4 regions of the Streptomyces sp. NPDC001868 genome follow, and region 4 is predicted to be linked to each of the others. Evidence: riboswitches for the same ligand, from Rfam matches in the RefSeq annotation. Region 4 holds a riboswitch; each other region holds the start of a gene.

Region 1 (7,225 bases), on a different contig from region 4:
CGATTCCACGGACGGATCCCGCGCACACGGATCCCGCGAACTCAGCACAGCGATCGAAGGGACGTACATGCCCATGGGTCACACGGCCACAGCCGAGGCCGGCTCCGAAGGCCTGACAGTGAAGGAGCACCGCCTCGCCAACGGCCTGCGCGTGGTGCTCTCCGAGGACCACCTGACCCCGGTCGCCGCGGTGTGCCTCTGGTACGACGTCGGTTCGCGCCACGAGGTCGAGGGCCGTACGGGCCTCGCGCACCTCTTCGAGCACCTGATGTTCCAGGGCTCGGGCCAGGTGAAGGACAACGGCCACTTCGAGCTGATCCAGGGCGCGGGCGGTTCGCTGAACGGCACCACCAGCTGGGAGCGCACCAACTACTTCGAGACCATGCCCACCCACCAGCTGGAGCTGGCGCTGTGGCTGGAGGCCGACCGCATGGGCAGCCTGCTGCTCGCGCTCGACCAGAAGAACCTGGACAACCAGCGGGCCGTCGTCAAGAACGAGCGCCGCCAGCGGTACGACAACGTGCCGTACGGCACCGCCTTCGAGAAGATCTTCCGCCTGGCCTACCCGGAGGGCCACCCCTACCGGCACACGCCGATCGGCTCGATGGACGACCTGGAGGCGGCGAGCCTGGAGGACGCCCAGCAGTTCTTCCGGACGTACTACGCGCCCAACAACGCCGTCCTGTCGATCGTCGGCGACATCGACCCGGAGCAGACCCTCGCGTGGGTGGAGAAGTACTTCGGCTCCATCCCCGCGTACGACGGCAAGCCCGAGCCCCGCGACGGCTCGCTGCCCGACATCATGGGCGAGCAGCTGCGCGAGGTGATCGAGGAGAACGTGCCCGCCCGCGCGCTGATGGCCTCCTACCGGCTGCCGGAGGACGGCACGCGCGCGTGCGACGCGGCCGACCTGGCGCTCACGATCCTCGGCGGCGGCGAGTCGTCCCGCCTGTACAACCGGCTCGTACGCCGTGACCGTACGGCTGTGACGGCGGGGTTCGGCCTGCTGCGGCTGGCCGGCGCGCCCTCCATGGCGTGGCTGGACGTGAAGACCTCCGGTGACGTCGAGGTGCCCGTCATCGAGGCCGCCGTCGACGAGGAGCTCGCCCGCTTCGCCGCGGAGGGCCCCACGGCCGAGGAGATGGAGCGCGCCCAGGCCCAGTTGGAGCGCGAGTGGCTTGACCGGCTCGGCACGGTCGCGGGCCGCGCCGACGAACTGTGCCGGTACGCGGTCCTGTTCGGCGACCCGAAGCTCGCCCTCACCGCCGTCGACCGCGTCCTGGAGGTGACGGCCGACGAGGTCCAGGAGATCGCCAAGGCGCGCCTGAGGCCCGACAACCGCGCGGTGCTCGTCTACGAGCCCGTCGACGGCGAAGAGGGCACCGAAGACGAAGCCGCCGAGGCGGAGGCCGCCGAAGGCACGGACGAGAACGAGGAGTCGGCGAAGTGACCGAGCTCGCGACCATGGACTTCCACCCGCAGCCCCAGGCCGGCGAGGCCAGGCCCTGGGCGTTCCCGGCGCCCGAGCGCGGCACCCTGGACAACGGCCTGACCGTGCTGCGCTGCCACCGCCCCGGCCAGCAGGTCGTCGCGGTCGAGGTCATCCTCGACGCGCCCCTGGACGCCGAGCCGGCCGGCCTCGACGGCGTCGCCACCATCATGACCAGGGCGTTCTCCGAGGGCACCGACAAGCACACGGCCGAGGAGTTCGCCGCCGAGCTGGAGCGCTGCGGCGCCACCCTCGACTCGCACGCCGACCACCCCGGCGTGCGTCTGTCCCTCGAAGTGCCCGTGTCGCGGCTGGAGAAGGCGCTCGGTCTGCTGGCCGACGCCCTGCGGGCACCGGCGTTCGAGGACAGCGAGATCGAGCGGCTGGTCGCCAACCGGCTCGACGAGATCCCGCACGAGACCGCCAACCCGGGCCGCCGGGCCGCCAAGGAGCTCTACAAGCGGCTGTTCCCGGCCACGTCCCGGATGTCGCGGCCCCGCCAGGGCACCGAGGAGACCGTCGAGGGCATCGACTCCGCGGCCGTACGCGCCTTCTACGAGCGGCACGTACGCCCCGCGACGGCCACCGCCGTGGTCGTCGGCGACCTCACCGGAGTCGACCTCGACGCCCTGCTCGGCGACACCCTGGGCGCCTGGACGGGCTCCCCGGCCAAGCCGAGCGTCGTGCCGGCGGTCACCGCCGACGACGCCGGGCGCGTGATCATCGTGGACCGCCCCGGTTCCGTCCAGACCCAGTTGCTCATCGGCCGTGTGGGCGCCGACCGGCACGACCGTGTGTGGCCGGCGCAGGTGCTCGGCACCTACTGCCTCGGCGGCACCCTCACCTCCCGTCTGGACCGTGTCCTGCGCGAGGAGAAGGGCTACACCTACGGGGTGCGCGCGTTCGGGCAGGTGCTGCGCTCCGCCCCCGACGGCTCGGGCGCGGCGATGCTCGCCATCAGCGGCTCCGTCGACACCCCGAACACCGGGCCGGCGCTGGACGACCTGTGGACGGTGCTGCGGACCCTCGCGGCCGAGGGACTGACCGACGCCGAGCGCGATGTCGCCGTGCAGAACCTCGTCGGGGTCGCCCCCCTCAAGTTCGAGACGGCCGCGGCCGTGGCGGGCACGCTGGCCGACCAGGTCGAGCAGCACCTGCCGGACGACTACCAGTCGACGCTGTACCGCCAACTCGCCGCCACCGGCACGGTGGAGGCCACCGCGGCCGCCGTGAGCGCCTTCCCGGTGGACCGGCTGGTGACCGTCCTCGTCGGGGACGCCGCGCAGATCGAGGAGCCGGTCAGGGCCCTCGGAATCGGTGAAGTCACCGTCGTACCGGCCGAGTAGAAGCCGAGGAGAGGCCGAGGGGAAGCCGAGGAGGAACCGGACAGAAGGACACGCGTCCGTGGGGCCCTGGTGACTGAAGAGTCACCAGGGCCCGCGTTTGTCCGTATTGATGGCGGAGGTTGTGTGTCTGACCTGTGGCGTACTTAACAAATCCTGTGATCCGTTTGTTATTTCGAAGACGGCCCGCTTAGCGTCGGTCCGGCTGTTCGTCAGAAGTTCGCCGCAGCCGCGGCACCGGACAGTCATCGCCGAGTCCCCGCATGGCGCGAGCCAGGGGAGCCGGGGACCCACCGAAGTCCCTGGGGTGAATCGGGTGCCCTTCGCGGAGCGACGCGAAACGGGGGGCGGCCGTAGGAGACCTTCCTGCTCCGAACCCGTCAGCTAACCCGGTAGGCGAGAGGGAAGGAAAGGACCAGCCACTTCATGGCGTTCACCCGCGCCCCCGGGAAGCACCGCCGTCCCGGCCGTGTGCAGCGCACGACCACGAGGAACGTGGGCGTCGCCGCTCTCACCACCACCGGTGTCATCGGCACCCTGGCCGCTCCCGCGCTCGCCGCGGAGGAGCCCGCCGTCGAGCAGACCGGCCTGAACCAGATCATCGTCCTCGGCGACACGGTCGCCGACCAGGTGGACGCCCAGGCCGTCGCCCAGCAGCAGGCCGCCGAGGTCGCCGCCGTCAAGAAGAAGGCGCAGGAGGAGGCCCGCAAGGCCGCCGCCGAGAAGGCCGAGCAGGAACGTGCCGTCGCCAAGGAGCGCGAGGAGATCAAGGCCCGCGCCGCCCGCGCCGCCGAGCGCGAGCGCCTGAACACCTACGTCTCCCCGATCAGCGGCTCGTACATCTCCACCGGCTACAAGGCCGGCGGCGCCGTCTGGTCCTCCGGCAGCCACACCGGCGTCGACTTCCACGCCGCGTCCGGCACGACCGTCCTGGCGGTCGGCGCCGGCACCGTCGTCGAGGCGGGCTGGGGCGGTGCGTACGGCAACAACATCGTCATCAAGATGAACGACGGCACGTACACGCAGTACGGCCACCTGTCGTCCATCGGCGTCTCCGTCGGCCAGACCGTCACCCCCGGCCAGCAGATCGGCCTCTCCGGGGCGACCGGCAACGTCACCGGCGCGCATCTGCACTTCGAGGCCCGGACGACGGCCGAGTACGGCTCGGACATGGACCCCGTCGCGTACCTGCGCTCGCACGGCGTGAACGTCTGACGGACCCACCGCTTCGCAGGAGGCCCCGGCTCACCGAGCCGGGGCTTTCCGCGTTGTGCGTACCTGTTGTGACGTAGCTCCTGTCCAAAAAATATCCCTGGATTCCGGTCCGCCATCGGAAATTCCGGCTCGCTGCAATAGAGTCACTGGAACACACGTCAATCATCGACGTTTCACGGGGATTAAGGCGGAGGTCGGTCATGCGTATTCCGGCGCATTCGGTATGCACGGCGATCCGTGATGACATCGTCGCGGGTGTCTACGAGCGCGGCAGCCGTCTCACCGAGGAACTGCTCGCCCGCCGGTACGGCGTCAGCCGGGTCCCCGTGCGCGAGGCGCTGCGCACCCTGGAGGCCGAGGGCTTCGTGGTGACCCGACGGCACGCGGGCGCGTGCGTCGCCGAGCCGACCGAGCAGGAGGCCGCCGACCTGCTGGAGATGCGCATGCTGCTGGAGCCGCTGGGCGCCGCCCGTGCCGCCCAGCGCCGTACGGAGGCGCACCTCAAGGTGTTGCGGGGCCTGGTCAGACTGGGCCAGGAGCGGGCCAGGAGGGGCACCAGCGAGGATCTGCGCTCCCTGGGCGGCTGGTTCCACGAGACGCTCGCACAGGCGTCCGGCAGCCCCGCCCTGACCTCGACACTCGCCCAGCTGCGGCACAAGATCGCCTGGATGTACGCGGTCGAGGCACCGGCGAACCCCGTGGAGTCCTGGGCGGAGCACGGCGGCATCGTGGACGCCGTCGCGCGCGGCGACAGCGACCGGGCCCGGACCATCACCTCCCTGCACACCGAGCGCGCCACCGCCGCGCACCGGCTCCGATTTCCGGGCGGGGCCGGCGGGGCGGAACGCCCGGAGCGTGTGAGGACTTCGCAACACCCCGTAAACATGCCGAGCCTGCGGCATTAACACGGGAGCCGTATACAAAGAGGGAAGAATTCCGAAGGGCATTCTTTCTGCTGCCCGCAGAACGGAATGGAACGGAATCAGGACGAAAATGCGAAGGGCCCGCCCGATAAATCGGACGAGCCCTTCGGTGTGTGTGCGGGTGGTGCGTGCGGGTGGCCTTTCCGGCCTTTCCGCTTCGGTTGCCCGGTCGGTCAGACCGTCTCGGGGAGTTCTTCGAGGCCCTCGGCCACGAGCTTCGCCAGACGGTCGAGCGCGACGTCCGCGCCCTCGGCGTCGGAGGCGAGCACGATCTCCTCGCCGCCCTGGGCGCCGAGGCCCAGGACCGCCAGCATGGAGGCCGCGTTGACGGGGTTCCCGTCGGCCTTGGCGATCGTCACGGGGATACCGGAGGCCGTGGTGGCCCGGACGAAGATGGATGCGGGGCGGGCGTGGAGGCCCTCGGCCCAGCCGACGTTGACGCGGCGCTCAGCCATGTGATGCTGCCCTTCAGGTGTCTCGGGTACTGCGGAGAGGTCTAGACCGGTTGTCTAGACCAGTTTCCCATATGTGGCGACGTACCGGAACGGGCCCACGGCCTGGCCACGAACCGGCTGTCGCACTTCTGTTGTGCTTCTGTTGTGCCGCCCCAGACTGCCCCGCGCCGCATGCGTACGCGAGCCGTACTCTGGGGCCCATGCAGACCTCGTCGGACCGGCATGAGTACCCCGCCCACTGGGAGGCCGACGTGGTGCTGCGCGACGGCGGCACCGCACGCGTCAGGCCCATCACCGTCGATGACGCCGAGCGTCTCGTCAGCTTCTACGAGCAGGTCTCGGACGAGTCGAAGTACTACCGCTTCTTCGCGCCCTACCCTCGCCTGTCCGCCAAGGACGTCCACCGCTTCACGCACCACGACTTCGTGGACCGGGTGGGGCTCGCCGCCACGGTGGGCGGCGAGTTCATCGCCACCGTACGCTACGACCGCATCGGCGCCGACGGGACGGCCGCGTCCGCCCCCGCCGACGAGGCCGAGGTCGCCTTCCTCGTGCAGGACGCCCACCAGGGCCGGGGCGTCGCCTCCGCCCTGCTGGAACACATCGCCGCCGTCGCCCGTGAACGCGACATCAGACGCTTCGCCGCCGAGGTGCTCCCCGCCAACAGCAAGATGATCAAGGTGTTCACCGACGCCGGGTACCAGCAGAAGCGCAGCTTCGAGGACGGCGTCGTCCGCCTGGAGTTCGATCTGGAGCCCACCGACCGCTCCCTCGCCGTGCAGCGCGCGCGGGAGCAGCGGGCCGAGGCCAGATCCGTCCAGCGGCTGCTCGCCCCCGGCTCGGTCGCCGTCATCGGCGCCGGGCGCACACCGGGCGGAGTGGGCCGCAGTGTCCTCGCCAATCTCCGGGAAGCGGGCTTCACCGGGCGGCTGTACGCGGTGAACAAGGCCCTCGGGGAGGACGAGAAGGAACTCGACGGGGTGCCCGCGCACCGTTCCGTCACCGACATCGAGGGGCCCGTCGACCTCGCGGTCGTCGCCGTCCCCGCCGCCCATGTCCCCGAGGTCGTCGCCCAGTGCGGTGAACACGGCGTGCAGGGGCTCGTGGTCGTCTCCGCCGGATACGCCGAGAGCGGCCCCGAGGGGCGCGAGCGCCAGCGCGAACTGGTGCGCCAGGCGCGCACGTACGGCATGCGCATCATCGGTCCGAACGCCTTCGGGATCATCAACACCGCCCCCGACGTCCGGCTCAACGCCTCGCTCGCCCCCGAGACCCCGCGCTCCGGGCGCATCGGCCTCTTCGCCCAGTCCGGCGCCATCGGGATCGCGCTGCTGTCCCGGCTGCACCGGCGCGGGGGAGGGGTCACCGGTGACACGGGCGTCTCCACCTTCGTGTCGTCCGGCAACCGCGCGGACGTGTCCGGGAACGACGTCCTCCAGTACTGGTACGACGACCCGGACACCGATGTCGTCCTCATGTACCTGGAGTCCATCGGAAACCCGCGCAAGTTCACCCGCCTCGCCCGGCGCACGGCGGCGGTCAAGCCGCTCGTGGTGGTGCAGGGGGCGCGCCACGGTTCCGCGCCCCAGGGGCATGCCGTGCGCGCCACCCGGCTGCCCCACACCACCGTGTCCGCGCTGCTGCGGCAGGCCGGGGTGATCCGGGTCGACACGATCACGGAGCTGGTCGACGCGGGGCTGCTGCTGGCCCGGCAGCCGCTGCCGGCGGGGCCGCGGGTGGCGATCCTGGGGAACTCCGAGTCGCTGGGGATGCTCACGTACGACGCGTGCCTCTCCGAGG
Region 2 (7,225 bases), on a different contig from region 4:
CGTCCAGGAAGCCGTCGAGGGAGACGGCGGCGGACAACAGGACGTAGGGCTGGGGCATGTACGCGCTCCCTGTGGGTTGGTTCAAGTTTTAAACAATAACTACACTGTACGTATGACGACCCGCTGGCTCACCCCCGAGGAACAGCGTGCCTGGCGTGCCTACGTGGCCGCGAGCTCGCTCCTGGAGGACGCGCTCGACCGGCAGCTGCAGCAGGAGGCCGGTCTGCCGCACCTCTACTACTCCGTGCTGGCCGCCCTCTCCGAGGCGCCGGACCGGCGGATGCGGATGACCGACCTCGCCGAGCACCAGAAGATCACCCGCAGCCGGCTGACGTACGCGGTGACCCGGCTGGAGAAGGACGGCGTGGTGCGGCGCGAGGACTGCCAGTGGGACAAGCGGGGCAGCGTCGCCGTGCTCACCGACGAGGGCATGGCCCTGCTGGAACGCACGGCGCCGGGCCATGTCGAGACGGTCCGCAAGGCCGTCTTCGACCACCTCAGCCCCGAACAGATCGGCCAGTTCGAGGAGATCTGCGCGGCCATCGCGGGGGCGATCCAGGGCGGGGACCCGCAGGCGGCCGCCGGCTCCGACGACCTGCCCTGGCGCCGCCGCGCGTGCCCGTCGGGTCAGTCGAGCCAGTCGAGCCAGTCCGGTCAGCCCGGTCAGCCCGGTCAGCCCGGTCAGCCCGGTCAGGACGGTCAGGACGGTCAGTAGGTCCACCGCGAAGTTCTCCTGTGTCGCGTCTTCCCGTGTTGCGGGAATGTGAGATCGACCCAATCCGGTTGCTTGAAATTTGAAGCACGGGTTAGAGTCGCTGCGAGCGCTGTGCTTCAAAACTGAAGCACAGCGACACCCGCGCCAGGACCGGAGAACCCGCATGCCCGACTTTCCCGCTGCCACCCCGCGTGCCCGCGTCCGGGTGCCGCTGCGTTTCCAGGACGGTTACGGCGTCGACGCCGAACTGGTCACCTTCCACGGCCTCGTCGACGACCAGGAGCACCTGGCGATCGTCCTCGGCGACCCGGCGCCCGGCACGGCCCCGCTGGTCCGGCTGCACTCCGAGTGCCTGACCGGCGACGTCTTCGGCTCGGCCCGCTGCGACTGCGGTCCGCAGCTGCGCGAGGCGGTGGAGCGGATCGCCGACCGCGGTGGTGTCCTGCTCTACCTCCGCCAGGAAGGCCGGGGCATCGGCCTCTACAACAAGCTCGACGCGTACGCCCTCCAGGACCAGGGTCTCGACACCTACGAGGCGAACGCGGCGCTCGGCCTGCCGGAGGACGCCCGCGACTACACGGCGGCGGCCCAGATGCTCGGCGCCCTCGGCATCGACGAGCTGGACCTGCTCTCCAACAACCCCGACAAGGCGCGGCAGCTCCGCGACCTCGGGGTCGGCGTCCGCGACCGCGTCCCCACGGGCGTCTTCACCACCGCCCACAACGTGCGCTACCTCCGCGCGAAGGTCCTCCAGACCCAGCACACGCTTCCCCTGCCGGAGCTGACCGGGCTGACGGGACTGACGGCGGGCTGAGCCCCGGACGGAACGGCGGTGGGCGTCGGCCGGTGTTGGATGTCGGCCGGTGGTGGGCATCGGCTAGCCCACTCGGCTCCGCCGACTCGCCCGCGCCCCGTCCCCCGGAAACCCTGTATCCGTGGGGCAGCCAGAGGGTGCGAGGGAGCCGGTCGGCCGGCGGTTCTCGTATGCCCGGACGCTCGTCCGCGTGCTCCCCGTCCTGCTGATCGCCATCGGCCTCTTCTACGACCACTTCACCCCGCGCGAGTTCACGGCCGTCCCCTTCTTCACCGCCGCGCCCCTCGTGGCGGCCCCACTCTTCTCGCTGCACGGCACGGTGATCACCGGCGTCGCGTCGGTCGCCGGCATCACCGCCGTACGCCTCCACTACGACGACGCGGGCCATGTGGACGCGATCACCGAGATCGCCACGGTGGCCACCGTCGCCGTACTGGCCGTACTGATCAACCGCCTCGTCCGCCGCAGCGACGCCCGGCTCGCCACCGCCCGGGAGATCGCCGAGGCGGCGCAGCGGGCCGTACTGCCGGTGCCGCAGGAGCGGATCGGCGGGCTGGAGATCGCGGCGCGGTACGAGGCGGCGCAGGCCGGGGCGTCGATCGGGGGCGATCTGTACGCGGTGCAGGACTCGCCCCACGGTGTCCGGCTGATCGTGGGCGATGTGCGGGGCAAGGGGCTGGGGGCGGTGTCGGCGGTGGCGGTGCTGATCGGCGCGTTCCGGGAGGCGGCCGAGCAGGAGTCGACGCTCGAAGCGGTCGCCCAGCGGCTGGAACGGGCGCTGGCCCGCGAGAGCACCCGGCGGGAGGCCGCGCGCCGGGACACGGCGGTGGAGTACGAGGGGTTCGTGACGGCCGTACTGGCGGAGTTCCCGCACGGTGCCGGCCGCGCCCGGATCGTCAACCGGGGCCACCCGTCCCCCCTGCTGCTGTACGCCGACGGCACCCTGTGCACCCTGGACGCCCCGCAGCCGGCGCTCCCGCTGGGTATGGAGGACCTGGCCACCTGGCCCGACCGCGCGGAGGAGACCGGTTTCCCGCCGGGCGCCATGCTGCTCTTCTACACCGACGGCCTCTCCGAGGCGCGGGACGCGCGCGGTGTCTTCTACGACCCGGCCGAGCGCCTGTCCGGCCGGGTCTTCTCCGCCCCGCGCGCCCTGTTGACGACCCTCGCGGAAGAGGTGCGCCGGCACACGGGTGACCGCACGACGGACGACATGGCGCTGCTGGCGGTCCGCCGCCCCTGACGCACACGTCTCTCTCACATCGTGCGCGTCTCGCACCACCGAATGTCACCGACTGTGTCTGTTCGACCGTTCTCCGTATAACAACTGACGTAACGTCAGAACTTCTGTTACTCCTGAGTCAAGGTCAACTCGCCCGTTTTCCACCCCGCATGACCCGTAAAGTCCGGCGCGAAAGCCGGAACGATCATTCAGAACAGCTTGGAATGGAGCACTCGCGTCTATTAACGTTCGATAACGCAGCGCGGTCGTCCCAGCCGTCACAAGAGACGGCTCCGTGCTCACGCGTCGAATCCCGCAAGGGAACCGGGGAACCATCACTCTGGGGTGAATCGCACGGAAACCGCCGTGGCAGTACGCACGACCGGTTTACGCGCGTAGGAGACCTTCCTGCTCCGAACCCGTCAGCTAACCCGGTAGACGAAAAGGAAGGAAGGAGTACGCCCACGTGGCGTCGAACCGGTCCGCGACCGAAGCCCCGTTCGTACCGAGCCAGCGCGACGGCGAGAGCCAGACGTTCGGCTACGGCAGCTACAACAGCGACAACGAGGGCCCCTGGCAGGAGTGGAATCCCAGCGAGGAGACCATTCGCCCCGTTCGCGGCCGGCACCGCGTCGCCAAGCCGCGCGGTGGACTCGCCCGTGGCGGACTGGCCCGCAGCTCCACCGTTCTCGGCGTCGGTGTCATAGCCGCCGTCGGCGGCGCCGGCATGGCCAGCGCGCAGTCCGGCAAGGCCCCGGTCTCCATATCGATGCCCGACATGCCGAATGTCGGCTCGGTCTTCGAGGACGACGCCGAGGAGCCGGAGCCCGAGGCCTCCACCTCCCCGCTCAGCAACGCCGGCCTGACCGCCACCGACTCCGAGCAGGGCGCGGCCGACGCCGGCGAGGCGCTGCGCGCCCGCATCATGGCGCAGGCCGAGTCCCAGCAGGACGCGTTCGACAAGGCCGCCGCCGAGGCCGCCCAGACCGCCGCCGCGGACAAGGCCGCCGAGCAGGCCGCCAAGGAGAAGAAGGAAGCCGAGGCCAAGGAGGCCGCCGCCAAGCAGAAGGCGGCCGAGGAAGCCGAGCGGAAGGAAGAGGCCGAGCGCCTCGCCTCCCTCGCCAAGCAGTTCACGCTTCCCACCTCCTCGTACACCCTCACCTCCACCTTCGGCCAGGCCGGCCCCTACTGGTCCTCCGGCTACCACACCGGCCTCGACTTCGCCGCCCCCACGGGCACGCTCATCAAGGCCGTCCACAGTGGCACCATCACGCAGGCCGGCTACGAGGGTTCGTACGGCTACAAGACCGTCCTCACCCTCGATGACGGCACCGAGATCTGGTACGCCCACCAGTCCTCCATCGGCGTCAGCGTCGGCCAGAAGGTCGCCACCGGCGACGTCATCGGCCGCGTCGGCGCCACCGGCAACGTCACCGGCGCCCACCTCCACATGGAGGTCCACCCCGGCGGCTCCTCCAGCGGCATCGACCCGGCGGCATGGCTGCGCAGCAAGGGCCTGACCCCGTAAGGCAGATCAGCACCAACGACGCCGCGTAGGTCCGCGAGGACGACGCGGCGTCCGTCATGCCCGACGCCCCCTCCTCTGCCCTCCCCCTCTGCAGTCCCCTCCCCGCCCCGCCTCCCCTTCCATGCTTCACGTGCCGTTCACGCGGGGGCGGAATGCGGGCGTCCGTCCCCCTGGTTGACGTTGGACATGACTTCTCTTCGCAAGCTGGGCACATCCGAGATCGAGGTCTTCCCGCTCTCGCTCGGCGGCAATGTCTTCGGCTGGACGGCGGACGAGGCACAGTCCTTCGCCGTCCTCGACGCCTACGCGGCGGCCGGCGGCAACTTCGTCGACACGGCCGACTCCTACTCGGCGTGGGTCGAGGGCAACCAGGGCGGTGAGTCCGAGCGGATCATCGGCAAGTGGGCCAAGTCCCGCGGCAACCGCGCCGACGTGGTGATCGCGACCAAGGTGAGCCAGCACCCCGAGTACCCGGGCCTGACGGCGGCCAACATCAAGGCGGCGGCCGACGCCTCCCTCGCCCGCCTCGACACGGACTACATCGATCTCTACTACACCCACTTCGACCAGCCCGACGTCCCCGTCGAGGAGATCATCACCGCCCTGGACGACCTGGTGAAGGCCGGCAAGGTCCGCGCGATAGCCGCGTCCAACATCACCCCCGAGCGCCTGAAGGCCTCCCTGGACTTCTCGGCCGCCGAGGGCCTGGCCCGCTACGTCGCCCTCCAGCCCCACTACAACCTGGTCTCCCGGGACACCTACGAGGGCGCCCTCCAGACCCTCGCCGCCGACCACGGCCTCTCCGCCGTCCCCTACTTCGCCCTCGCCAAGGGCTTCCTCACGGGCAAGTACCGCCCCGGCACGACGGTCGACAGCCCCCGGGCGGCCGGCGCCGGCGCGTACCTGGAAACCCCGGCCGGCACGCGGGTCCTCACGGCCCTCGACGAGATCGCCGAGTCCCGCGGCGCCGCCCACGCAACCGTCGCCCTCGCCTGGCTCGCCGCCCAGCCGACAGTGGCCGCCCCCATCGCCTCAGCCCGCACCCTCGACCAACTCCCCGCCCTCCTCGCCGTCGCCGACCTCACCCTCACCCCCGAGGAACTCGACAAACTGACAACAGCATCGGCGTAGTCCCCGCCCACAGCGGCCGACAGAAACAGCCCACGCCCCTCGCACCCCCCAGCGACACGGCTGCCCGCAGCGAAACGGGGCGTGGAGGCCGTAGCCGGACCGCCGACTGCGCGACGACCGCACGCCGTACGGCGGGTGGGCTGGGGTCGACGGGGGGCAGGGGCGCCGGGCATGCATGACCGCACCGCACCGCACCCCGTACGTCGGGTCGGCCGCGTACGGCGAGAAGGGGGTGTGCCGGGGGGTGTCCGCCCGCAGCGGTTGGCGCGTCAACTCGTCAAACTTCCCAGCCCACCGATTCCGCGCCGTTCCGAGGACGGACACCCCCCGGCGCGCCCCCGACCCACCCACCGCCCCTGGGCGAACCACCCACAGGCGACAGGCGACCCACTCACCGGACCGCCAGAACGACCCACCGGCAGCGGGCGAACCACTCACCGGCAGCGGGCGAACTCGCCCGCCCCTACGACCGATACGGGTTGTACGCGGAATACGGCGGCGTCACCCCGTACCCCGCCGGTTGCGGGAACCCCGGCCCGTACCCGCCATAACCGCCCTGCCCGTGCCCATACCCGTGCCCAGCCCACCCCGCAGGCCCGACCTCCAGCCCCGCATACCCCAAGGCCGGCCGAGCCACATCCCGCCGCCGCCACAGCTCGAACAGCAACTCCCGCTCGCGCAACGCGAAGTCCGCCCCGACCCGCCCCCGCCGCCCCCGATACCGCAGAAACGCCAACTTCGTCGCGTACACCTCGTACTCCCCGACCGACCGACCCCCCGCCTTGCCGAAGTGATGCGCCGCATACTCCCGCGCCACCCGCCGAGCCCGCATCGACCCCAGTACATACGGCTCAGCCGGCGTCAGCCACCCCGCCGCCGCATACGCCGGCAACTCCTCCCGCACCTTCCGCAACTCCCGCTGCCGAGCCCAGATCACCAGCCACGTCAGCAGCCCGAACGCCGGCACCATGAACGCCGCGTACACCGCGAAGAACCCGTACTCCCCGAACGTCGCCGACCCGTTCCAGATCGAGTGCATCCCCATGGCGAGCAGCAGCCCACTCGCCGGCACGAGCACCCGCCGCGCCCGCTGCCACTCCGCGGAGAACGCCGCGACCCCGAACCCGATCCCCGTCAGCACGGTGAACAGGGGATGCGCGAACGGCGACATGATCACCCGTACGAAGAACGTGGCCGCGGTGACGGACGCCAGCCCGCTCCCCCCGCTGAGCTGGTCCGTCCCGAACGCGGTCCCCAGGTACAGGATGTTCTCGGTGAACGCGAACCCGGTCGCGGTGAACCCCGCGATCACCACCCCGTCCACGATCCCGGTGAACTCCCGCCTCCGGAACAGGAAGACGAGTAAGACGGCCGCGGCCTTGGCGGTCTCCTCCACCACGGGCGCTATGACGGTGGCCCCCAGGGTGTCGGCATGCGAGGGGTCGGCGGTGGCCGTGGCTATCCAGCGTGTGGCGAAACTGTTCGCCACGATGGCTATCAGCGCCGCCGCACACGCCCCCCAGGCGAACGCGAACACCTGGTTCCGCCAGGGCCCGGGCTCCACCCGGCCCAGCCACCGGAACACGGCCATCAGCAGCGGGACGGGCAGTATCGCGAGCCCCAGGCCGACGAGAAACCCCTCGGTGCCGGTCTGTTCACGGACGAGCGCGAGGATGACGAACCCGGAGACCCCGAGCAGCCCTATCAGCGCCCCGTATCTGACGCTCTTCCGCTGCCACCAGCGCGTGGGCCTGAACGCATACCCACCGGAGGGGCCGCTGGGCTGCGTCGGGTAGGGGGGACTGGTGGCCATTG
Region 3 (7,225 bases), on a different contig from region 4:
GGGTTGTACGAGGGCTGGCCCCAGGCGCTGCGGAGCGCGGACCGGGTGAGGTAGAGCCGTTCCCGCGCGCGGGTGATGCCGACGTACGCGAGGCGGCGCTCCTCCTCCAGTTCCTTGGTCTGGCCGAGGGCGCGCATGTGCGGGAAGACGCCGTCCTCCATACCGGTGAGGAAGACGACCGGGAACTCCAGGCCCTTGGCGGTGTGGAGGGTCATGAGCGTGATGACGCCCGAGCCGTCCTCCTCGTCGTCCGGGATCTGGTCGGAGTCGGCGACCAGCGCGACCCGCTCCAGGAAGGCGGAGAGGCCGACGGGTGTCGCGGCAGCCTCGCCCTCGCCCTCCCCTTCGCCTGCCGCGGCCCCGGACTCCTGCTCGAACTCCAGGGCGACGGCGGCGAGTTCCTGGAGGTTCTCGATGCGGGTCTCGTCCTGCGGGTCGGTGGAGGCCTGCAACTCGGCGAGATAGCCGGTGCGTTCGAGGACGGCCTCCAGGATGGTCGCCGGTCCGGCACCGGACTCGACGACGGTCCGCAGGTCCTCCAGCAGCGTGTTGAACCGCTTGACGGCGTTCGTCGACCGGGCCGCCATGCCGTACGCCTCGTCGACGCGCTTCAGGGCCTGCGAGAAGCTGATCTTCTCGCGCTGCGAGAGGGCGTCGATCATCGCCTCGGCGCGGTCGCCGATGCCGCGCTTGGGGACGTTGAGGATGCGGCGCAGCGGGACGGAGTCCTCCGGGTTGGCGAGGACACGCAGATACGCGAGGACGTCCCGGACCTCCTTGCGCTCGTAGAAGCGGACACCGCCGACGACCTTGTAGGGCAGGCCGACGCGGATGAACACCTCTTCGAAGACACGGGACTGGGCGTTCGTACGGTAGAAGACGGCGACGTCTCCCGCCTTCGCGTCGCCCGCGTCCGTCAGTCGGTCTATCTCGTCGGCGACGAACTGGGCCTCGTCGTGCTCGGTGTCGGCGACATAGCCGGTGATCTGCGCGCCCGCGCCCGCGTTGGTCCACAGGTTCTTGGGGCGGCGGGACTCGTTGCGCTCGATGACCGCGTTGGCGGCGCTCAGGATGGTCTGGGTGGAGCGGTAGTTCTGCTCCAGCAGGATCGTCGTCGCGTCCGGGTAGTCCTCCTCGAACTGGAGGATGTTGCGGATGGTCGCGCCGCGGAAGGCGTAGATCGACTGGTCGGCGTCACCCACGACGCACAGCTCGGCGGGCGGTACGTCCCCCTCGTTGGGCGGTACGTCCACGGGGTGCTCGGAGGTGCCGACCAGCTCTCTGACCAGGGCGTACTGTGCGTGGTTGGTGTCCTGGTACTCGTCGACGAGGACATGGCGGAAGCGGCGGCGGTAGTGCTCGGCGACGTCCGGGAAGGCGCGCAGCAGATTGACCGTCGTCATGATCAGGTCGTCGAAGTCGAGCGCGTTCGCCTCGCGGAGGCGGGACTGGTACATCGCGTAGGCCTGGGCGAGCGTCTTCTCGAAGCCGTCGGAGGCCTGGGCGGCGAAGTCCTCCTCGTCGATCAGCTCGTTCTTCAGGTTCGAGATCTTGGCGCTGAAGGACTTGGGCGGGAAGCGCTTCGGATCGAGGTCCAGATCACGGCAGACGAGCGCCATCAGGCGCTTGCTGTCGGCGGCGTCGTAGATCGAGAAGGAGGATGTGAAGCCGAGCCTCTTCGACTCGCGCCGCAGGATCCGGACGCACGAGCTGTGGAAGGTCATGACCCACATCGCGTGGGCGCGCGGGCCGACGAGCTGCTCGACGCGCTCCTTCATCTCGCCGGCGGCCTTGTTGGTGAAGGTGATCGCGAGGATCTGGCCCGGGTGGACATGCCGCTCGCCGAGCAGGTGTGCGATGCGATGGGTGAGCACCCGGGTCTTGCCGGAGCCGGCGCCGGCCACGATGAGCAGGGGCGAGCCGGCGTGGACCACGGCCGCGCGCTGGTTCTCGTTGAGCCCGTCGAGGAGGGCCGCCGCGTCCAGGGCCGGGCGGGGGGCGCCGTCGCGGTAGTACGCGTCGCGGTCCGGGGGCGCGTCGAACTTCCCGCCGAACAGATCGTCCGGAAGCGGCTCCGGTACGTGATCGTCCTCGGGCGGCGGCGGGGGCTCCTCCGCGTGGCCGCGGGGGGCCTGGAGGTCCGCCAGGAAGCTGTCGTCAAAGAGGCTGCTCATCGCTCTCCGAGTCTAGGCGCCCCCACTGACAGCGAGAGGCCGCCCCGGGAAGTCCGCATCCGCCACACACCGCGACCGCGTTGCGACGGTGAGCGATCGAGCGTACCGCCTGTCGTGCCGAAGAGGCTAAGGTCACGAAAACGTATCGGGCATATCGAACATCAACCTTCACACGGGCCACACGAGTTGGCTAGCTTTTTCTTCTGGGCCGTACGACCCAACCGGCGAACGTCGCCGGGCCGCACGACCCTCCGCCGAGTCCGGCACGCCTCCCGTGGCAGCCGGAGCCGGGGACCCACCGATCCTCTGGGGTGAATCGACCCGACCGCCGCACGCGGCAAGGGTCGTAGGGCAAACCTTCCGAAGCTTGCGCCCGAACCCGACAGCTAACTCGGTAGGCGGACAACGGAAGGAGACGCCGAACCATGGCGCCGCACCGCAAGCCGCGTCCTGCCGGAACACGCGTGGGCATACGCACCCCCGCTCTCGCCACGGCCGCCCTCACCTCCGTGGCCCTGCTCTCCCAAACGGCCGCGGCCGCACCCTCGGCCGACGACAAGCCGAGCCTGGAGGAAGTCGAGAAGAAGGTCGACGCCCTCTACCGCCAGGCCGGTTCGGCGACCGAGAACTACAACGCGGCCAAGGAGAGGACGACCAAGCAGAAGAAGCAGGTCGACACCCTCCTCGACTCCGTCGCCAAGCGCACGGAGAAGCTCAACGAGGCGCGGGAGGAGCTGGGTTCGTTCGCCGCGGCCCAGTACCGCACCGGCGCGGCCGCCCCCGATCAGGCCTCGCTGCTCCTGGCGGACAACCCGCAGGACTACTTCGACCAGAACCAGTTGATGGACCGGTTGACGGAGCGCCAGAAGGACGCCGTCGACGCGTACGTCACCGATCAGGCCGAGGCGACGAAGCAGCGCCAGGAGGCGAGCGACAGCCTCGAACAGCTCACCGAGTCACAGAACGCCCTCAAGACCAGCAAGGCCAAGGTCCAGGCGAAGCTCGCCCAGGCCCGCGAACTGCTCTCCACCCTCACCGCCGAGGAGCAGGCCCGGCTCGCCGCGATCGAACAGCGCGAGCGGGAGGAGGCCGACCGCAAGGCCGAGGAACTCGCGCGGCAGCAGACGGCGGCGCGGACGACGGCCCAGGAGGCGCAGGAGACCCAGGGCGCCCCGAGCACCCAAGGGGCCCAGGGGACCCAGGAGGAGCCCTCCACCGGCGCGGAGACGTCCACCGGCACCACCGAGACCGCCGCCCCGGCCGAGGACGCCACCTACGCCTCGAAGGCCGCCAAGGCCCTCGCCTTCGCCCGCGCGCAGATCGGCAAGCCGTACGTCTGGGGCGCCACCGGCCCCGGCTCCTACGACTGCTCCGGCCTCACCCAGGCCGCCTGGAAGGCCGCCGGCGTCGACCTGCCCCGCACCACCTACGACCAGGTCAAGACCGGCACGACCGTCCCCCTCGCCAACGCCAGGCCCGGCGATCTCATCTTCTTCTACGACAACATCGGCCACGTCGGCCTCTACATCGGCAACGGCATGATGATCCACGCCCCGAAGCCGGGAACGTACGTCCGCGAGGAGTCGGTCTTCTACGACGGGGAGTCGTCGATCCACAGCGTGGTGCGGCCGGCGTAGCGGCAGCGTTCTTCGCACAGACGCGCGAGCCCTCAGGTCCAGAGCACCGCGATGAAGACGTTCGCGATGGTCAGCGCGCCCACCAGGCCGAACAGCGGCTTCTCCACCGTCTCTTCGTCCCGTTTCACGTAGACCAGCCCCAGGATCACGATCAGCAGGGCGAGTTTGACGCCGATCTTGATGTTGTTGACGGGCTGGTCGTCGGCCTGGTTGAGGCCGACGAGAAGCACGCCGGTGACGAGCATCGTGAGGGCGCCGTGCAGCATGGCGGGGACGAATCGGGCGGTGCCCTGGCCCATGGCCTTCATCTGGGTGAGGAAGCCGCCCAGGAGGGAGGCGATGCCGATGATGTGGAGGCCGACGAGGATGTGGATGAGTACGTCCATGCGCGGAGCCTAATGAGAGGCCTGTGATCCACCGGCCACCGGGCGGGTACCCGGAGGCGCCGAGGGCGGCACGCTCCGGGCGTTCCGGGCGTCCCGGGCGTCCCCGACACCCTGACGATCTTGCATATATGCGCCGCATAGCACCGCCACACCCCCGCCCGGTCCGAAATCGCCGCATCGGTCATCGCGCAGCGTGAAGTCGACGGCGCCAGGACGGGATCACGGTCACATACGGTCACCTCGCGGTCGGTGCACGCCACTTCCGTACAACGCGTTACCGTGCCCTCACAGCCAGGTTTAGCGTCCTCCCTCAGGTGCCCGGCTCCCCACCGCCGCCCGGACCAGGGGCGGCAGTCGGACACCACCGCCGAGAAAGTCCGGCGGCGTCCCGCTCCCCCTGTGCGGGCCGCCGCCGGACGCGTCACCGCTTCCCCCAGGCGGTCCGTACGGACAGACGATGTTCGTACTTCGGACGGCGGTCGTACGGAGAGGACGTGGACTCCACGTGGCAGCGCACCGCAAGCCCAGACAGCGCTCGCTCGGCGGCCATACGGTCCGCACGGCCGCGACGTTCGCCCTCGCGGGCGCGGCGACCGCGACCGGTTTCGACGGCACCGGACACGCCGATCCACAGCTCACGCCTGACCAGGTCAAGGCGAAAGTGGACAAGCTGTACCAAGAGGCTGAGGTCGCCACCGAGAAGTACAACGGGGCGAAGGAGAAGGCCGACAAGGCGCAGGAGAACCTCGAAGAGCTGCGCGACCAGGCCGCCCGCCGCACCGAGCGCCTCAACTCGGCCCGGGACGAACTCGGTTCACTGGCGGCGGCGCAGTACCGGGACGGGGGCATGGACCCCTCCTGGCAGCTCGCCCTCTCCGCCGACCCGGACCAGTACCTGGACGGCGCCGCCCTCGCCGAGCGCGTCGGCAGCCGCCAGTCGGCGGACGTCGCGAGCGTACGGAAGCAGCTGTTGGAGATCGAACGGCTCCGCGGGGCCGCCCGCGTCGAACTGGGCACGCTCAAGACCCGGCAGACCGAGCTGAAGCGACACAAGAAGACCGTCACCTCGAAGCTGACCGACGCGCGACAGCTGCTCGGCCGGCTCACCACCGAGGAACGGGCACGCTACGACTCCCGGGGCGGCACCGCGGGACACGCCTCACGCTCCTCCGACACGTCCCGGCGCGACCTCACCGGCCCGGTCTCCCCCGCCTCCGCCACCGCCGACGCCCCCGACTCCCGCGCCGCCGCGGCCGTCTCCTACGCCTACACCAAGCTCGGCAGCCCCTATGTCTGGGGCGCCACCGGCCCCAACGCCTTCGACTGCTCCGGCCTCACCCTCGCGGCCTACCGCGCCGCCGGAATCTCCCTCCCCCGCACCACCTACTCCCAGATCAACGCAGGCCGCCGCGTCGCCCGCTCCGAACTCCGCCCCGGCGACCTCGTCTTCTTCTACTCCGGCATCAGCCATGTGGGCATCTATGTCGGCAACGGCCAGATGATCCACGCCCCGAACCCCTCGGCCCCGGTACGCGTGGCGCCGCTCGACGAGATGCCGTACGCGGGGGCCACGCGGGTGGCCTGAGTCTTGCGGGCGGCCTGAGCCGAACGGGTCGGCTCGGGCCGGTCGGGACGGCTCGGGCTAGCCCGGGGCGGTCGTCGCTTGCGGCGCTCCCCGTCGGCCCGGGCCCGCACCCTCTCCGGCCCTCTCCTCTCCCCCTCACACCAGGCGTCGTGCCGTCGCCCACCTCGTCAGCTCATGGCGGTTGGAGAGCTGCAACTTCCGCAGGACGGCGGAGACATGCGACTCCACCGTCTTCACCGAGATGTAGAGCTGCTTGGCGATCTCCTTGTACGCATAGCCACGGGCGATGAGACGCAGCACCTCGCGCTCGCGCTGGGTGAGCCGGTCGAGGTCCTCGTCGACGGGCGGGGCGTCCGTGGAGGCGAAGGCGTCCAGGACGAAGCCGGCCAGACGCGGGGAGAAGACCGCGTCGCCCTCCTGGACCCGGAAGATGGATTCGACCAGGTCGGAGCCGGTGATCGTCTTGGTGACATAGCCGCGCGCACCGCCCCGGATGACACCGATCACGTCCTCCGCCGCGTCCGACACGGACAGGGCGAGGAAGCGCACGGGCTGCTCGGCGTCCCCCATCAACGCCGAACACCGACGCAGGACTTCGACCCCGCCGCCGCCGGGCAGATGCACATCGAGGAGCACCACCTCGGGCCGCGTACTCGTGATCACCTCGACCGCCTGGTCGACATCGGGCGCCTCCCCGACGACCTCCACACCCGTACGGTCCGTCTGCCCGATCTCGGCCTGCACTCCCGTCCGGAACATCCGGTGGTCGTCCACCAGCACGACCCGGACATGGCGCCCGGCCCCGGAAACAGCGGCCCCGGCACCGGTCCGGGCAGCCCCGGCTCCGGCCGTGGCGGACTGTCCGGGCGCGGCGGTCACGCCGGAAGCGCCCGGCTCGGCGGTCTTGCCGGGCTCGGCGGGCCGACCGGACTCGTCGGGCACGCTCTCGGCCGGATCCGTGCCCCGCGCGGCCGGACCTCCCTGGTCCCGGTCCGGGCCCGTGCCCGAACCGCCTTGTGCGGCAAGGTCGTTCGCCCCGTTCGCGTCACTCATGACGTCGTCTCCGCCCTCTCCATCTCCAGCTCGACCTCCGTGCCGCCGTCCGGAACGGCGCGGAGCCGTGCCGTGCCTCCGTTGCGCTCCATGCGGCCGATGATCGATTCTCTGACGCCCATCCGGTCGGCGGGTATCGCGTCGAGGTCGAAGCCGGGACCTCGGTCGCGGACGGACACGAAGACCGTCCTTCCCTCGACCTCGGCGAAGACCTGTACGGCGCCGCCCTCGCCACCGTACTTGGCGGCGTTCACCATCGCCTCGCGCGCGGCCTGCATCTGCGCGGTCAGTCCTTCGTCGAGGGGGCAGTCGCCGACGACGACCACCTCTATGGGGACGCCGTGCTTGTCCTCGACCTCCGCCGCGTTCCGCCGCACCGCCTCGGCGAGG
Region 4 (7,225 bases):
GGTGGATCCGACCGACCTGAGGTGGCGCGGCGGGCTCATCATGCGCGGACTGCGCACATTGCCAGTGGAGTTCACCTGATTCGGGATCAGGAGGGCTGGCCAGAAGAAGCAGGGAAAACGAACGATTGTCCTGAGGTTCGCCCGTCATGGTGATCGTGAGTCGAGTGGCGGCCGTATGTGCGGCTGTCGCACTACGGTCCGATGTCATGAAGCTGGTGGTGCAGGTGAAGCTGCTGCCGACGCCGAGCAGGCGTCGGCGCTGGACGTGACCCTGAGCGCCTGCAACCGGGCTGCCACCTATGCCTCTGCCATCGCCTTCGCCAAGGACTTGACGGACCGTAACGGTCTACAGAAGGACGTGTATGCGGATCTGAAGGCGACCTTCGGGTTGTCCGCACAGCCGGTGGTGCGGGTGGTGAAGAAGGTGGTCGACGCCTACGCGACTCTGAAAGCCAATCTGAGGGCTGGCAATTTGGGGCCGTCCGCCTCGAAGCGGTACCGCAAGGCGATCGGCGCCCCGATCGTCTTCCGGCCGGAGGCGGCGCAGCCGTTCGACGACCGCTGCCTGTCCTGGCAGTGCGACGCACGCACGGTGTCCATCTGGACGGTGAATGGGCGCATGAAGGGCATCCGTTTCGCCTGCTCGCCCGACCAGCTCAAGATGCTCATGGCGTATCGCAAGGGTGAGAGCGACCTGGTCCAGCGGGGTGGCAAGTGGTTCCTCATCGCTACCTGCGAGATTTCCGAGCCGGACGTTTACGAACCGGTCGACTGGATCGGAGTGGATCGGGGCATCGTGAACCTGGCCACCACCTCCGACGGCGCCAACCATCAAGGGCGCGGCCTGACTCGCTATCGACGTTGGCAGGCTTGCAAGCGCGCTGAGTTGCAGCAGAAGAACACCCGCTCGGCCCGGCGGCGCCTGGCTTGCCGCAGGCAGAAGGAGAAGCGCCATACCACCCACGTGAACCATCGGATCAGTAAGGAGATCGTGTCCGTCGCCATGGGGGCCCCTCCCGCGCGAGCGAAGCCGAGCGTGGGGGAGCACCGGTCGCGGCATCGCTGTCGAAGCACTCGGCGGCATTCGTGAGCGGGTACGGCCTCGCGGCGACCAGCGGGACAGGATCTCCTCCTGGCCTTTCCACCAGCTCGGGCAGCATCTCGCATATAAGGCCCGCAGGGCTGGGGTGCCATTCCTGGAGGTGGATGCGGCCTACACATCGCAGCGTTGTCCGCGCTGCGGCCACACCGAGCGGGCCAACCGGTCCGACCGGGATCACTTCCGTTGTCGTCGGTGCGGCCTCGCTGGGCCTGCCGATGTCGTCGCCGGGGTCAACGTGCGCAACCGCGCACGCTCGGCGTGGGCATTCGTCACCATGCCCGTCCCGTCACCGGTGTAGCCGACAGCGGGAGATGCGACCTGTGACCGTCCTGTCGTAGAGGGCAGTCGGGAGCGCGACGCGGTGTGAACTGTCATGCGGCAGCCTGATGGTTCACGGCCGAGATGGTGACGTGATCTGCGCTGCATCGACTTGTTATAAACGATCGTCTGCGGCTACGTTCACACGTCAGTGCGAAGGGCCACCACACCCGTCGCACAGGCCACCGCTGTCGTGTGAAAGGCAACCGCATGCTCTCCGGGAACGGTCGTCACCGTCGCCCCCGTCAGGCTCCGGCTCTCCTCGTCGCGGCCGGAGTGACCGGATCGGCCATCGCGATTCCACTCCTCGGCGCCACCGGCGCGAGCGCGGCCAGCGGAACCACCTGGGACCAGGTGGCGGAGTGCGAGAGCGGCGCCTCCTGGAGCGCGGACACCGGGAACGGACGCTACGGCGGCCTCCAGTTGACCCAGGCGAACTGGGAGAAGTACGGCGGCCTCGACTACGCCACGAGCGCCGACCAGGCCAGCCGTTCGCAGCAGATAGCGGTCGCCGAGAAGGTGCTCGCCGACCAGGGCGTCGGCGTCTGGGCCACCTGTGGGCTGCTCCACAACCTGGGCGGCGACTCTGGTTCCGCCGACGTGGACACGGGCGTGGTGGACGACTCGACGAAGTCGGGCAGTTCATCTGACGCATCCGGTTCATCCGGTTCGTCTAGTTCATCCGGTTCGACCGATGCGACCGACCCGGACAAGTCGGCCGACGGCACCGGCTCCGGCGAATCGACCGATTCGAAGGACTCGCAGGATTCGGCTGGTTCATCCGAATCGTCCGAATCATCCGCATCACCCCCCGGCACCTTCGAAGGCTCCACCAAGACCAAGCCCGGCACCGACTCGGACGACTCCACGGACTCCGGCAGCACCAACTCGGACAAGTCGGCACAGAACGACAGCTCTTCGACTGTCGACGGCGGTGAAGGCGGCACCGGCCGCCATCGCGGCACCAGTGCCGACGAGAGCGCGGGCACGGGCGCCGGCGCCGGCGAGGACGCGGCCGGCACCTCCCGGGCCGACTCCACGCCCTCCGGCCGTCACGCCTCCCGTGGCGGCGACGCGGCGCGCGAGGCCGCCGAAGGCGCCTACACCGTCCGTGTGGGCGACAGTCTGACGGGCATCGTGAACTCGCTCGGGCTGGACGGCGGGTGGCGGGGGCTGTACGCCGAGAACGAGACCACGGTCGGAACTGACCCGGACCTTATCCTTCCCGGTCAGACCCTCGAAGTCGGTGCCGAAACGGGCGAAAAGTAGCGACAGTTCGGGTCCCGGTTCGACCCCGAATGCCCGTTTTGATCTACATGGGAGATGAATCACAGACCCCGTGATCGGCTTTGAAATTCGGGCAATCACCTGTTTACGGTCGTGACCGCTCGCCACTGGTGGGCCCATGCGGTCGGCACGCCGAATCCTGCCAGCGACCGCAAGGAACAGTCGTCGCGTCAAGCGCCGTAGGCAGGAGCGGGGGACCCAAGGTAAGTGCCGGGTCCGGCAGTTGAGGCCCTTCGGGGCAGCACCGCCGGAATCGGCTTGGGGTGAAGCCGCGCGACGTGAGCCGAAAGGCGAGCGGGCGCGGCCGGGCAACTCAACCGGCCCGAACCCGACAGCTCACCTCGCAGGCGTCGGTGAGGGGATCACTCCATGCTGTTTTCCAGCAAGGGCAAGCACCGTCGTCCGTCCAAGGCCGTTCGTGCCATCGCCGTCGCCGGTGTCACCGGCGCCGCCGCCGTGGCCGCTCCGCTGATGGTCGCCGGCAGCGCCTCCGCCGCCACCGCCTCCGAGTGGGACGCCGTCGCCCAGTGCGAGTCCGGCGGCGACTGGACCATCAACACCGGCAACGGCTACTACGGCGGTCTGCAGTTCTCCGCCTCCACCTGGGCCGCCTACGGCGGTACGCAGTACGCCTCCACCGCCAACCAGGCGAGCAAGGCCCAGCAGATCGCGGTCGCCGAGAAGGTCCTCGCGGGCCAGGGCAAGGGCGCCTGGCCGGTCTGCGGCACCGGCCTGTCCAGCGCCTCCTACGACGGCGCCGCCGCCTCCAGCGGCAACACGAACTCCGGCTCCGCGCAGGAGAGCACCCAGCAGAACACGCAGAAGAGCGCCAAGAAGAGCACCGAGGACACCCGCGCCTCCCGCTCCTCCGAGCGTGCCACCGTCGAGACCCCGACCGGCAAGAAGGTCAAGAAGGGCGACGGCGAGTACAAGGTCGTCAGCGGCGACACCCTCAGTGCCATCGCCGAGAAGAAGAACGTCAAGGGTGGCTGGGAGAAGCTCTTCGAGCTGAACAAGGACATCATCGACGACGCCGACTTCATCTACCCGGGCCAGCAGCTCCACCTGAGCTGACCCACGGCGATCACGACGGCCACCGGCCGCCTGCCATCCCCCACGGCCGCCCCCACGGCCGGGCAGGCGACCGGGCAGGCGGGGCGGGTTCGGCAGGGCCGAGAAATCGGGCCGCTCCCCGGCTGAACCACAGCCCGCTCACATCCGTGTCCTCCATAGTGAAGACCTCGTGAGGGCCGTCCCCCCGTCCCCACGGGCTCCCCGCCTCGGTGCGCATTCCCCCGTACGCACCGGGGCGGGGCTTTTCTTTGCCCGTTTCCCGGGCCTCTCCCCCTCTGTTCACCCGCTCCGCGCACGCTCCTTCTGTTCACTTTCTTGCCCACCCCCCTTTGTTCCGGCCTGAAACAATGGGTACGGTCTGTCTGTCCACGGGACGGTCGGTCGGCTGCCGACAGCCCGGGGGCGGTTAGGCTCTAGTCGCAAGGCCCAAGCGGCCCCGCACAACCAGCGTCACATCCCATGAAGGAGATGCTCGTGCCGTCCATCGACGTCGTCGTAGCCCGGGAAATCCTCGACTCGCGAGGCAACCCCACCGTCGAGGTCGAGGTCGGCCTCGACGACGGCAGCACCGGTCGTGCCGCCGTTCCGTCCGGCGCCTCCACGGGTGCCTTCGAGGCCATCGAGCTCCGTGACGGCGACCCCAACCGCTACCTCGGCAAGGGTGTGGAGAAGGCCGTCCTCGCGGTCATCGAGCAGATCGGCCCGGAGCTCGTCGGCTACGACGCCACCGAGCAGCGCCTGATCGACCAGGCGATGTTCGACCTGGACGCCACCGACAACAAGGGCTCGCTGGGCGCCAACGCCATCCTCGGCGTCTCCCTCGCCGTCGCCCACGCCGCCTCCGAGGCCAGCGACCTGCCGCTCTTCCGCTACCTGGGCGGCCCGAACGCGCACCTGCTGCCCGTTCCGATGATGAACATCCTGAACGGCGGCTCGCACGCCGACTCCAACGTGGACATCCAGGAGTTCATGATCGCCCCGATCGGCGCGGAGTCCTTCTCCGAGGCCCTGCGCTGGGGCGCCGAGGTCTACCACACCCTCAAGAAGGTGCTGAAGACCAAGGGCCTGTCCACCGGCCTCGGCGACGAGGGCGGCTTCGCCCCGAACCTGGAGTCCAACCGCGCCGCCCTCGACCTCATCCTCGAGGCCATCAAGGAAGCCGGTTACACCCCGGGCGAGCAGATCGCCCTCGCGCTCGACGTCGCCGCCTCCGAGTTCTACAAGGACGGCGTCTACACCTTCGAGGGCAAGGAGCGCTCCGCCGCCGAGATGACGGAGTACTACGCCGACCTCGTCGCGTCGTACCCGCTCGTCTCCATCGAGGACCCGCTGTTCGAGGACGACTGGGCCGGCTGGAACACCATCACCGAGAAGCTGGGCGACAAGGTCCAGATCGTCGGCGACGACCTCTTCGTCACCAACCCCGAGCGTCTCGCCCGCGGCATCGAGGAGGGCTCCGCCAACGCCCTGCTCGTCAAGGTCAACCAGATCGGCTCGCTGACCGAGACCCTGGACGCCGTCGAGATGGCCCAGCGCAACGGCTTCAAGTGCATGATGTCCCACCGCTCCGGCGAGACCGAGGACGTCACCATCGCCGACCTCGCCGTCGCCGTGAACTGCGGCCAGATCAAGACCGGCGCCCCGGCCCGCTCGGACCGCGTCGCCAAGTACAACCAGCTGCTGCGCATCGAGGAGATCCTCGACGACGCCGCGGTGTACGCCGGCCGCTCCGCCTTCCCCCGCTTCAAGGGCTGACACCGCCGCTGACAGCAGCGGGTCGGCACGTAGGAAGCGTCGTACGTACGTCCCCGTACTCGGTCCCGTACCGTGTGCGGGGACGTACGCACATGCACGCGGGAGAAGGCGGAAGGGGAAGCGGGACATGGCCGTGAAGGACCGGGACCGGGACCGTTTCTCCACCGCGACCCGGCTGAAGGTGCTCGGTGAGCAGACGGCCGCCCGGGTCTACCGCTCCCAGACCAAGCGCCAGGCCCGCCGCTCCCGGCTGACCGGCCGGGCCGCGCTCCTCGCCCTCGTCCTCTGCTCGATGATCGTGGCGCTCGCCTATCCCATGAGGCAGTACGTCTCCCAGCGCGCCGAGATCGCCGATGTTCGGCGGCAGCGCCAGGAGGCGCGCGAGCGGGTCGAGGAGTTGCGCGACCTCAAGGCGCGCTGGCAGGACGACGCGTACGCCGAGCAGCGCATCCGGGAGCGGCTGCACTATGTGATGCCGGGCGAGACCGGCTACACGATGATCGACCCGGACGCGGCGAAGCAGTCCCGTACGACGCAGGGGGCCGCCGACCGCCCCTGGTACACCAATGTCTGGGACGGCGTCGACAAGGCCGACGCCGCCGACAGCTGAACGGTCACCCCGTGATCGTCACCCCGTGACCGTGAACCGATGAGCCACACCGAGGACTTGAGTAGCAGGTTATGCAGACCCCTCCGCCGCCCACCCCGCGCACCGAGCCGACCGACGCCGATGTCGAGGCCTTCCAGCAGCAGTTGGGCCGCCCGCCGCGCGGGCTGCGCGCGATCGCGCACCGCTGCCCCTGCGGTCAGCCGGACGTCGTCGAGACGGCGCCGCGCCTGCCGGACGGTACGCCCTTCCCCACGACGTACTACCTGACGTGCCCGCGCGCGGCCTCCGCGATCGGCACGCTGGAGGCGAACGGCGTGATGAAGGAGATGACGGAACGGCTGGCGACGGACCCCGAGCTGGCCGCCGCCTACCGGGCCGCGCACGAGGACTACATCGCCCGCCGCGACGAGATCGAGGTCCTGGAGGGCTTCCCGAGCGCGGGCGGCATGCCGGACCGCGTGAAGTGCCTGCACGTCCTCGTCGGGCACTCGCTGGCCGCCGGGCCGGGCGTCAACCCGCTGGGCGACGAGGCGATCGCGATGCTGCCGGAGTGGTGGGCGAAGGGCCCGTGCGTGGTGCCCGCGCAGGAGCCCTCGCGGCAGCCCGCGAAGGGGGACGAGCAGTGACCCGGGTCGCCGCCGTCGACTGCGGTACGAACTCCATCCGGCTCCTCGTCGCCGACGCTGACCCGGCCACGGGTGAACTCGTCGAGCTGGACCGGCGGATGATCATCGTCCGGCTCGGCCAGGGCGTCGACCGTACGGGCCGGCTGGCCCCCGAGGCGCTGGAGCGGACCTTCGCGGCCTGCCGGGAGTACGCGGCGGTCATCAAGGAGCTGGGCGCCGAGCGGGTCCGATTCGTGGCCACCTCCGCCTCCCGCGACGCCGAGAACCGGGACGACTTCGTCCGCGGGGTGTTCGACATCCTCGGGGTCGAGCCCGAGGTGATCTCCGGCGACCAGGAGGCCGAGTTCTCCTTCACGGGCGCGACCGAGGAGTTGAAGGAGCGCGCCGATCTTGCCAGGCCGTATCTGGTCGTGGACATCGGCGGCGGCTCGACCGAGTTCGTCGTCGGCGACG

Evidence for each region. Region 4 has a riboswitch for cyclic di-AMP ahead of ABT147_RS16790 (transglycosylase family protein). Riboswitches for the same ligand answer to the same signal wherever they lie in the genome.
Region 1: linked by a shared signal. The riboswitch ahead of ABT147_RS03115 (M23 family metallopeptidase) and the one ahead of ABT147_RS16790 (transglycosylase family protein) in region 4 are both predicted to bind cyclic di-AMP.
Region 2: linked by a shared signal. The riboswitch ahead of ABT147_RS34385 (M23 family metallopeptidase) and the one ahead of ABT147_RS16790 (transglycosylase family protein) in region 4 are both predicted to bind cyclic di-AMP.
Region 3: linked by a shared signal. The riboswitch ahead of ABT147_RS05715 (C40 family peptidase) and the one ahead of ABT147_RS16790 (transglycosylase family protein) in region 4 are both predicted to bind cyclic di-AMP.

The regions. Positions count from the first base shown of each region.
Region 1 covers NZ_JBEOYO010000002.1:143,421-150,645, forward strand. The annotation lists gene ABT147_RS03105 (M16 family metallopeptidase) at 74-1,450, shown strand; gene ABT147_RS03110 (M16 family metallopeptidase) at 1,447-2,835, shown strand; cyclic di-AMP (ydaO/yuaA leader) riboswitch at 3,072-3,246, shown strand; gene ABT147_RS03115 (M23 family metallopeptidase) at 3,259-4,047, shown strand; gene ABT147_RS03120 (GntR family transcriptional regulator) at 4,248-4,952, shown strand; gene ABT147_RS03125 (HPr family phosphocarrier protein) at 5,144-5,425, opposite strand; gene ABT147_RS03130 (bifunctional acetate--CoA ligase family protein/GNAT family N-acetyltransferase) at 5,626-7,225, shown strand, end outside.
Region 2 covers NZ_JBEOYO010000041.1:50,047-57,271, forward strand. The annotation lists gene ABT147_RS34365 (dihydrofolate reductase family protein) at 1-58, opposite strand, end outside; gene ABT147_RS34370 (MarR family winged helix-turn-helix transcriptional regulator) at 113-715, shown strand; gene ABT147_RS34375 (GTP cyclohydrolase II) at 879-1,529, shown strand; gene ABT147_RS34380 (PP2C family protein-serine/threonine phosphatase) at 1,651-2,772, shown strand; cyclic di-AMP (ydaO/yuaA leader) riboswitch at 3,046-3,207, shown strand; gene ABT147_RS34385 (M23 family metallopeptidase) at 3,218-4,279, shown strand; gene ABT147_RS34390 (aldo/keto reductase) at 4,466-5,410, shown strand; gene ABT147_RS34395 (PrsW family intramembrane metalloprotease) at 5,874-7,223, opposite strand.
Region 3 covers NZ_JBEOYO010000003.1:215,469-222,693, forward strand. The annotation lists gene pcrA (DNA helicase PcrA) at 1-2,174, opposite strand, end outside; cyclic di-AMP (ydaO/yuaA leader) riboswitch at 2,417-2,590, shown strand; gene ABT147_RS05715 (C40 family peptidase) at 2,600-3,811, shown strand; gene ABT147_RS05720 (hypothetical protein) at 3,844-4,197, opposite strand; gene ABT147_RS05725 (C40 family peptidase) at 4,703-5,782, shown strand; gene ABT147_RS05730 (LuxR C-terminal-related transcriptional regulator) at 5,918-6,835, opposite strand; gene ABT147_RS05735 (PspC domain-containing protein) at 6,832-7,225, opposite strand, start outside.
Region 4 covers NZ_JBEOYO010000012.1:89,251-96,475, reverse strand. The annotation lists gene ABT147_RS16810 (cytochrome P450 family protein) at 1-79, shown strand, start outside; gene ABT147_RS16805 (RNA-guided endonuclease TnpB family protein) at 266-1,090, shown strand; gene ABT147_RS16800 (zinc ribbon domain-containing protein) at 972-1,400, shown strand; gene ABT147_RS16795 (LysM peptidoglycan-binding domain-containing protein) at 1,631-2,689, shown strand; cyclic di-AMP (ydaO/yuaA leader) riboswitch at 2,873-3,072, shown strand; gene ABT147_RS16790 (transglycosylase family protein) at 3,077-3,781, shown strand; gene eno (phosphopyruvate hydratase) at 4,256-5,536, shown strand; gene ABT147_RS16780 (FtsB family cell division protein) at 5,664-6,146, shown strand; gene ABT147_RS16775 (DUF501 domain-containing protein) at 6,218-6,772, shown strand; gene ABT147_RS16770 (Ppx/GppA phosphatase family protein) at 6,769-7,225, shown strand, end outside.